One region of the Foliimonas ilicis genome, then DNA from elsewhere that is predicted to be linked to it. Evidence: predicted binding sites of a transcription regulator. Region 1 holds the regulator's gene; each other region holds the start of a gene.

Region 1 (3,279 bases):
GGAAATCGCCGCCGCCTTGGTCGTTGGCGTGCGGGCTGGCATACCGGAAGAGATCAACGAGGCGATGCGCCGAACCGGAATCTATCACGTCATTTCCATTTCCGGCCTGCATATGGCGTTGGTAGCCGGCACGATAATGGTCGCTTTACGCACGATCTTCGCATTTTTTCCGTCCTTTTCCTCGCGGCGGCCGGTGAAGAAATACTCGGCCTTCATCGCGCTTTTTTCGATTGCCTCATATCTCTTCATCTCGGGTGGCGAGGTGGCGGCGCAGCGAAGTTTCATCATGCTGGCGGTGATGCTGATTGCGGTCATGTTCGACCGGGCGGCTCTCAGTATGAGAAACCTCGCCATTTCGGCCATGATCGTCATCGCTATCTCGCCGCACGAGGTCGTCGGGCCAAGTTTCCAAATGTCGTTCGCCGCGACTGCCGCATTGATCGGCGCTTATGCTGCCTGGTCCGATTATCGTTCCCGAAGGCGAGGCTCGCCGCCTGAACGCAGCCCATCGGCGTTTCGTTTCATATCGCGACAGGCCGTTGTGTTTCTGGTCGGCCTTGCCGCGACCTCAATCATCGCCGGGCTGGCTACGACCGTATATGGAGCTTTTCATTTTCAGCGCGTGTCGCCGCTGACTTTGGCGGCAAATCTTGCCGCAATGCCGTTCGTTTCTGCGATCGTTATGCCGTTCGGCGTCATTGCCGCCGTCGCAATGCCTTTCAATCTGGATGGGCCGTTCCTCTATATAATGGGGTGGGGACTGACCATGATGATTGAAATATCCGTCTGGTTTTCCGAACGCTCACCCATCGATGCTGTCGGCCTGATCCCGATATTCTCAGTGCTCGCGATTACTATTGCGCTTGTGTTCGCGACCATGATGACCACACGGATCAGACTTCTAGCGATACCGTTCGCCGTGGCCGGGGTCCTAACTCTGCCTGCTGCACAAACTCCCGATATTCTCATTTCAGAAGATGGACGTCTCGTCGGGGTGGTTCTGGAAAACGAACGCCTTGCCATCAATCGGGCAAAGCCAAACGCGTTTACGATCGACAATTGGAAACGCGCATTGAACGCTGAAAATCTGATGGCCCCGATTTCGAAGCAAAAGAATTCTACGGCTGAAGATCAAAGCTTGAAGAAGGATCCCCACTCCACCGCTTCGGATCGAGGTTCGAATGGCCTTGCGCAATTTGCAGGAAAACCATTCGACTGTTCGAATTCAGCCTGCGTGTCTACGCATCGGTCTGGAGCGCTTATTGCGCATGTTTCCGATTCCAAAGCGGCTCAACCGTTTTGCGAAAAGGCTGCTGTAATCGTGATTGAGGATGCGACCGCACAGTATCCGTGTAGCGACGACGGGCCGCTAATCGTTGGAAAGCGCGAGCTCGCACAATATGGAAGCGCAGCGATTTTCCTGGGTAAATCCTACGACGATCTTGTGGGCGAAACACCCAGACCAAGAGCGGTATTGCAGTTTGCTATCAGCAAACCCTATCGCCCATGGCATACGCAACGCGCATTTTCCCGTGAGGCGAGGGGATTGGCACCCTATCAACGCCCGGACAATTCAAAGAGAAGAAATCTATCGCCGGGTACGAAATCGTCACCCGGCAGCGTCATAGACTAGCTCTCGGAGCCGTCAGTAGCGCCGGATCAGGCCGACCAGCTTGCCCTGAACCTTGACACGATCAGGCCCAAAAATACGCGTTTCATAGGCGGGATTGGCAGCTTCCAGCGCGATGGATGCGCCCTTTTTGCGAAAACGCTTGAGCGTCGCTTCTTCCTCATCGACGAGAGCAACGACGATTTCACCCGGTTGAGCCGTATTCGCATTGCGAATGATGACCGTGTCGCCGTCGAAAATACCGGCTTCGATCATCGAGTCGCCCTTGACCTCAAGCGCATAATGCTCGCCGCCCATGATCATCTCCGGAGGCACGGAAATGGAATGAGTGCGGTGCTGTATCGCGTCGATCGGGACACCGGCGGCGATACGCCCCATGACAGGAATGGAGACTGCCGCGCTGGCGTCGTCGTCATTGCCGGCTTTGAAGGGCGACTTCGTTTCCGGCTTGCGGCCAAGGCTGCCTTCGATGACGCTGGGCGAAAACTTTCGAGGCGATGGAGCCAGACCCGGCGCAATTGAATCTGGCAGACGCAAAACTTCAAGCGCACGCGCCCTGTTCGGCAGGCGCCGGATGAAGCCGCGTTCCTCCAGGGCAGTAATCAGCCTGTGGATGCCGGACTTGGACGCAAGATCAAGCGCCTCTTTCATTTCATCGAAGGAAGGCGGGATACCCGATTCCTTGAGACGTTCATGAATGAACAGCAGGAGCTCATGTTGTTTGCGCGTCAGCATTCCCGGCCTCTCGGAATCATTAAAAACAAAACCAGAACAAACACTATCTGTTCCAGTTGTGTTCCGCAATATTTTAAATTTTAATGAATCTGTTGATGCTTTGTTCATCTCAACCGCGTCACACGGCAGGTGTCGCCACGTGATGAGGCCGGGGCATTCGGCGCGCGAATTATGAGTGCGTCCGCATCCGAAAATGTGCGGAGCATGGACGAATCCTGAATTTGGAAGGGTGTTGCCACTAAGCCTTCGCCGGTTTCGATCAGGCTGGCGCGCACATAATCCTGCCGATGATCGTTGGCAGCCATCGCCTCCCCAAGCCGCGCTTCCTCTATTACGGGGGCGTAGGGACGACCGCCAAGGCGCGACAGGAGGGGGACGAGAAAGAGGTGAGCACAAATGAGGCTCGCGACCGGGTTTCCGGGCAGGCCTATACAGCGCGTCTCTCCGACACGGCCAAACATCAACGGTTTGCCGGGGCGCATCGCGATACGCCAGAAATCCAGCCTCATGCCGTAATCAGTCAGGACATCGTGAACCAGATCGTGGTCGCCGACCGACGCGCCGCCGAGCGTGACGATGACGTCTGCCCTTGCATCGAGCGCTGCCTGTACGAGATCACCGATTGCGCCCTTTGTATCGCGCGCAATGCCGAGATCCATAACGCGGGCACCGGCGATCTGCGCAATCGCGCCGACGCCATAGGCATTCGATGCGATGATCTGGTCCGGTGCGGTTTCACTGCCGGGCGGCATGAGTTCGTCGCCGGTTGCGATAATGGCGACGAGCGGCTGCCGCACGACTTCAAGTCGCGGATGATTGCCGGCCGCTGCAAGCGACAGTGCAGCCGGGTCGAGTTGCCTGCCTGCTTCAAGAAGGACGTCGCCTTCGTTGAAATCCAGGCCGCGACGGCGAAT
Region 2 (3,279 bases), on a different contig from region 1:
TGGTCTCGACCGAAAAATCGGGCTTTTCGAGGATTTCGAAGAGAGGGGGAGAATCAGAGCGCGTACGAGCCATAGTGCGGCGATGCTCGCATCGGCTCCGATTCTCCGCAAGGCCTTCCCCTTCATTGGGGACGAAAAGGGAAGGCTCCGTCGCGCGACTTAGAGGGAAGCCGGGACGAAACTTGCTTGATTATGGATTGATCAAAGCAGAACGAGCTGCTCGTGCTCCTTCTGTGCCGCAACGAACAGATCTGTTCGCAGCGGGCGCTTTTCGACATTCAGTCCGAGCTTCTTTGCGGTGATCTCGAAGCGGCGGCCGATCTGCCAGGCGTAAGGGCCGGAACCCTTCATCCGCTTGCCCCACTCCGAATCGTAATCCTTGCCTTCCCGCATCGAGCGGATGAGTGAGAGGACATGGCGATACCGGTCAGGGAAATGGCGCAGCAGCCATTCCTTGAAGATCGGGCTTACTTCCAGCGGCAGACGCAGGATGATGTAGCCGGCCTCTCTGGCGCCTGCTGCGCGTGCCGAATCGAGGATGCGTTCCAGTTCCTGATCGGTCAGGCCGGGAATAACTGGCGCGACCATCACTGATACCGGAATACCCGCATCGCTCAATTGGCGGAGTGTCTCCAGCCTCTTGGTCGGCGTTGCGGCGCGCGGCTCCATGGTCCGCGCGATCTTGCGATCCATTGTCGTGATCGACATTGCTACCTTCGCCAGACCCTTCTCGGCCATGCGCGACAGAATATCGATGTCGCGCGTTACCAGCGCGGATTTCGTGACGATACCGACCGGATGATTGCGCGCCTCAAGCACTTCAAGGATTTCGCGCATGATACGCCACTGCTTTTCGATCGGCTGGTAAGGGTCCGTATTCGTGCCGATTGCGATGGTGCGCGGCTGGTAGCCTTCCTTCGAAAGCTCCCGGTCGAGCAGCTTTGCCGCATCGGGCTTCGAGAACAGCTTGGATTCGAAGTCCAGACCGGCAGAAAGACCCATGAAGCTGTGCGTCGGCCTTGCAAAGCAATAGACACAGCCATGCTCGCAACCGCGATACGGATTGATCGAGCGGTCGAAGGAGATATCGGGCGAGGTGTTGCGGGTGATGATATTGCGCGGCTTCTCGACCTGCACTTCCGTCTTGAAAGGCGGCAGCTCCTCGACCGAATTCCAGCCATCATCGAAGACATGGCGCGAGATCGGCTCGAAACGCCCCGACGGGTTTATGCCCGCTGCACGGCCTCTCCTGCGTTCATGATTAACGCGGATGCCGCTTTCCTCGATGATTGCATTGGCCATTCCGGAACCTCCGCTCCTGAAAGCTGCAACATCTGCACGTGAAATCGGTTCCATTTTCCTGTGCCTCCGGCGAATCGCCTTCGTCTTGTTTGATGAACATATTCCTATTTCGAGAATGAGAACAAAGCAAGAACTTTGTTCTACCCATTGATATTTCGGATAGCTGGCGCTTTTCGCGGCTTTAGGCTATTCGGCTAAGCATGCTGTCGGTTCTGATCGAAACCAAGAACGATGAAGAGCGCCTTGCGCGCACACTTGCCACGCTGATTGGCGGGGTCGTGGAGGGTTTGATCCGCGACGTCATCGTTTGCGATAATGGCTCATCGGATCAGACGCACCGGATCGCCGACCAGACTGGCTGTAATTATGTGACGGAAGGCGGGATCGCGGCAGGTATCCGCGCCGCTAAAGGCGACTGGCTGCTGATCATAGAGCCGGGTGCGCGGCTGGCTGACGGCTGGATGAATGCGGTGATCGACCATATCGGCGCTCTGCCGGGGCCTGCGCGGTTTTCGCCCGCGCGTGCCACGCGCCAGCCTCTGCTAAGGCGGGTGTTTTCGAAAAACCGGCCGCTGGCCGATGGCCTGCTGATTACGAAACGCCAGGCGCTGGCGCTTTCGGCCAAGGCTGAGAATGCGCAGGCGATGGCGCGGGGGCTTTCCAGGCGGCGTCTGCCTGCTGAGATTTGGGTCGCCCAAAGCGCTTGAGGTTGGGCGCGCTAACGCTTCTCATGCTGAGCCTGTCGAAGCACACGACACATTTCATCATCGCCACGCCCGCTTTCGCGTCTGGCCATTGTCAAAGAACCGGGAAGCGGGGCGCTTGGCCGTGCCTTCCTAGTGTAAGTAATATTTGGCGCGACGTCCGCACCCCGCCGGTCTTTGCTATCCGGTCGGTCGGGCACAATGTCTCCTGCATTCAATAGTGCAGATGAACATCGCGGTTTCTCCGCACGCTTTGGGATGTTTCATCGGCGGGGTTTGTCAGTTCCTGCCATGAACGCATCTTCGACGCGCCGACCTTCGGTCGGACATGTCTCACCCCTCGGGTCTCACGACTACCGCAGTCGCAAGTGGGAGGTCACCGCTGTCTGAACCGATACCCGGTGCGCACCGGCTTCCCGCTCAGACAGTGGGGGAATGATAGGTGCAGGCTGAAAGGGGGTGAATAAAAAACATGAAATTGGTGGTTTTTGTTCACGCAGCCAGTGGCATTCCTGTGCGTGCTTCGACAGGCTCAGCATGAGGGAAGCTGGTCGCACCGCCTAGCGCGTTTCATTTTTAAATAGAAACGCCGGCGGGACAGCGCCCCCCTCTGTCCTGCCGGACATCTCCCCCACAGGTGGGGAGATTACTCCATCATGAACGCTCGGCACCAATTGTCTAATATTGCAGAATGAATGCAGAGGATCGTGTCAGCCAATCTCCCCACCCGTGGGGGAGATGTCCGGCAGGACAGAGGGGGGCGCCTCGCGATTCCATCAAAATTGGGACCGCTCTAAGCCGATGGCTTGCCGCCGCGCCTTAGATGTTCATCCAGCCGCGGCATGATTTCCACGAAATTGCATGGCATGTGGCGGTAGTCGAGTTGGGGCTTCAGAATGCCGTCCCATGCATCCTTGCAGGCGCCGGGGGAGCCGGGGAGCACGAAGACGAAGGTTGCGTTGACGACGCCAGCCGTTGCGCGCGACTGGACGGTCGATGTGCCGATCTTGTCGTAGGAGATGCGGTGAAAGACTTCGGAAAAGCCGTCCATGCGCTTTTCGAATATCGGCTCCAGCGCTTCCGGGGTCACGTCGCGACCGGTGAAGCCGGTGCCGCCGGTGGTGATTACCACGTCGATTTCGGGATTTTTCGACCAGTTCTCGACGGTTTCGCGGATTTTTTCCTTGTCGTCCGTCACGATTTCGCGCGCCGCGAGATGATGCCCGGCTTCCTCGATGCGTTGGGCCAGCGTCAGGCCGGATTTGTCGTCGGT
Region 3 (3,279 bases), on a different contig from region 1:
CCGTCAACTATGTGGTGCTCGGCCTGGCATTTCTTTTCGAGGGCGCATCGTGGAGCGTCGCGTTGAAGGAGTTCCGCCAGAGCAAGGGCAGGCTCGGCTACATCGAGGCGGTGAAGCGCAGCAAGGATCCCAGCGTCTTCACGGTGCTGTTCGAGGATAGCGCCGCATTGCTCGGTCTTGGTGTCGCCTTCATCGGCATTCTCTCTGCGCAACTTCTCGACATGCCGGAACTCGACGGTGTCGCTTCTCTCGGCATTGCGGCAATTCTGGCGACGACGGCGATATTTCTCGCCCGCGAATGCAAGGGGCTGCTGATCGGCGAGCCGGCGGCTCCCGAAACGCAGAAAGCCATTCTGGATATTGCGCAGAGCGATCCGGCGGTGCAGAGCGCCAATGGCGTCCTGACGGTTCACATGGGACCGAACGAGATCGTTACCGGATTGAGCATCGAGTTCGAAGACCATCTATCCGCGCCCGAAATCGAAGCATGTGTGGAACGGCTGGAAGCGCGCCTCAAAAAGGAATTGCCGGAAGTCTCGGCACTATTCGTAAAGCCGCAAACGACCGGCACATGGGAAAAACGCCGTATGAAACTTTCCGCCAAGGCGGCGCGATAAAGCTAGAGCTTTTCATTTTTTGATAGAAGCGCTGGCGGAACAACACCCCCTCTGCCCTGCCGGGCATCTCCCCCTCAAGGGGGGAGATTGGCTGATGCATCTCCCTGCCTTCATTTTGCAACGTCAGCAATTAGCGCCGCGCTTTCATGACAAGATAATCTCCCCCCTTGAGGGGGAGATGCCCGGTAGGGCAGAGGGGGGTGCCTCGCGTTTCCATCCAAACAGAAACCGCTCTGAATCAGTCATCCCCCTCGACGACCCGCAGACGAAGATGTCCCGTTTTTGAATTGGCCGCTGCCGGACGCTGCTCCGGTGTCTCGTCTTCCGCCCCGGTCGCGCCGAATTCCAGCGCTTCGATCTTCTGCCCGCGACGCGTGACCTTGCTCGACGAGACGAGAATGTCGTCAATGTCCTTCGATGCCTGTCCGAAATGCGTTTGAAGCTTGCGTACGCGTTCGTCCAGACGGCCGAGATCCTCCATGAGGCGAATGACTTCGCCCTGTATGAGATGCGCCTGTTCGCGCATGCGCGCGTCCTTCAGGATCGACTGGATGACCTGAATGGACAGCATCAGCAGCGATGGCGAAACGATCACGATGCGCGCGCGATGGGCGCGTTGGATGATGACTTCGAAATTCTCGTGAATTTCGGCGAAAACGGATTCGGAAGGCACGAACATGAATGCGGTGTCCTGCGTTTCGCCCGTCAGCAGGTATTTTTCTGAAATGTCCTTGATGTGGACGTCCATATCTCGGCGGAACGCCTGCGCGGCGGACTTCTGTGCCTCAGGCCCTTCGGCGGCACGGATAGCGTTCCACGCTTCCAGCGGAAACTTGGCGTCGATGGCCAGAGAAGGAGAGCCGTTCGGCATTCTGATAAGGCAATCCGGGCGGCTGTTGTTGGAAAGCGTCGCCTGAAATTCATACGAGCCGATAGGCAGCCCGTCGGCGACGATCGTTTCCATGCGCGACTGGCCGAATGCGCCGCGCGTCTGCTTGTTCGACAGTATCGATTGCAATTGAACGACTTGGCCCGTCAGTGACTGGATATTGTTTTGCGCATTGTCGATAACGGCAAGCCGCTCCTGCAGTTTCGCCAGGCTTTCATGCGTTGATTTCGTCTGCTCGGTCATTGTCTGGCCGAGCCTGCCGGTCATCGCGTCGAGGCGCTGGCCGAGCGATTGTGTGAGTTCAGCTTGGCGCGCGCCGAACACTTCTGCGACTGCACCGAGGCGGCCCTGCATTTCGGCCTGCGACTGAAGAATACTGGCCATGCGCGCTTCCGCATCGCGCGCATTGTCGGCGGCCTCCGCTGCCGCGGCCACACGCACTTTCGCCGAACGCCACACCACGACGACGAGCGCGATGAGAAGAACGCCAAGCAGCACGCCGGCGAAAATGAAGAGGTCGCCCAGCGTGACGGTGCTGGCGCCAAGGCGCGCGATCGGCTCGGATAAAATGTCATTCATCGCGCGAGCATATACGATTCGGCCCGTTCGCATAGATCAAAACGAGAACATCGGCAATGCAAAGCTGTTGACGGTTTTGATCCGAAGTTTTAGGTGAGCGGCATGGCCATTAAACCGCTCATCATATTGCCGGACCCCGTTCTGCGCCTCGTGTCCAAGCCCATCGAACGTGTCGATGCGCTGCTGCTAAAGCTTGCCGATGACATGCTCGAAACAATGTACGACGCGCCGGGCATCGGCCTTGCCGCCATCCAGATCGGCGAGCCGATTCGTTTGCTGGTCATCGACCTTGCGAAAGAGGACGAGGAACCGGCGCCTCAAGTGTTCATCAACCCGGAAGTCGTTGATACCTCGGATGAGCGTTCAACCTATGAGGAAGGCTGTCTTTCCATTCCGGATTATTATGCCGAGGTGGAACGTCCCGCAGCCGTGCATGTGAAATTTCTCGACCGCAACGGCAAGGAACAGGAAATCTTTGCCGACGGCCTGATGGCAACGTGCCTCCAGCATGAAATCGATCACCTCAACGGTGTTCTCTTCATCGATCACATATCGAAGCTGAAACGCGATATGGTGGTCAAGAAATTCAAGAAAATCGCCAAGGACCGACCACAAAGCCGTATGGTGGGATAATGGCAATGCGCGTCATCTTCATGGGTACGCCGGAATTTTCGGTGGCAACCCTGCGCGCCATATCGCAAGCCGGGCATGAAATCGTCGCGGTCTATACGCAGCCGCCGCGTCCGGCCGGGCGGCGCGGTCTCGAGCTCACCCCGTCGCCTGTGCAGCGCGAAGCTGAGAGGCTGGGCATCGAAGTGCGCTCACCGAAATCGCTGAAAGGTGCGGAAGAGCAGCAGGCATTCAGCGCATTGAACGCGGATGTCGCGGTGGTCGTCGCCTATGGCCTTCTGCTGCCGAAGCCGATTCTCGATGCACCGCGCCTCGGCTGCTTCAACGGCCACGCCTCGCTCCTGCCGCGCTGGCGCGGAGCTGCCCCCATCCAACGCGCCGTGATGGAAGGCGATGCCGAAAGCGGCATGATGATTATGAAGATGGAAGAGGGGCTGGACACTGGCCCGGTCGCGCTGACCGAGCGCGTGGTCATCGGGCCGGATACGACTGCGGGTGAACTGCACGACCGTTTGATGAATATCGGCGCGGCTTTGATGGTCACGGCGCTGGAAAGGCTGGAGA

Evidence for each region. The regulator LexA, encoded in region 1, represses DNA repair genes until DNA is damaged. The targets are predictions, from matches to a motif close to TGTTCNNNNTGTGTTCNG.
Region 2: ABFT80_RS21575 (PA0069 family radical SAM protein) is a predicted target of LexA. The motif match lies at 1,420-1,437, and genes of this name have one in related genera.
Region 3: ABFT80_RS17365 (DNA recombination protein RmuC) is a predicted target of LexA. The motif match lies at 2,118-2,135, and genes of this name have one in related genera.

What each region holds. Positions count from the first base shown of each region.
Region 1 is NZ_JBDUUH010000002.1:35,911-39,189, reverse strand. Features, by position in the region: gene ABFT80_RS05575 (ComEC/Rec2 family competence protein) at 1-1,633, shown strand, start outside; gene lexA (transcriptional repressor LexA) at 1,646-2,365, opposite strand; gene ABFT80_RS05565 (molybdopterin molybdotransferase MoeA) at 2,470-3,279, opposite strand, start outside.
Region 2 is NZ_JBDUUH010000011.1:165,645-168,923, reverse strand. Features, by position in the region: gene ABFT80_RS21580 (ribonuclease HII) at 1-73, opposite strand, end outside; gene ABFT80_RS21575 (PA0069 family radical SAM protein) at 202-1,356, opposite strand; gene ABFT80_RS21570 (glycosyltransferase) at 1,503-2,009, shown strand; gene moaB (molybdenum cofactor biosynthesis protein B) at 2,800-3,279, opposite strand, start outside.
Region 3 is NZ_JBDUUH010000008.1:24,066-27,344, forward strand. Features, by position in the region: gene ABFT80_RS17360 (cation diffusion facilitator family transporter) at 1-617, shown strand, start outside; gene ABFT80_RS17365 (DNA recombination protein RmuC) at 856-2,085, opposite strand; gene def (peptide deformylase) at 2,188-2,718, shown strand; gene fmt (methionyl-tRNA formyltransferase) at 2,724-3,279, shown strand, end outside.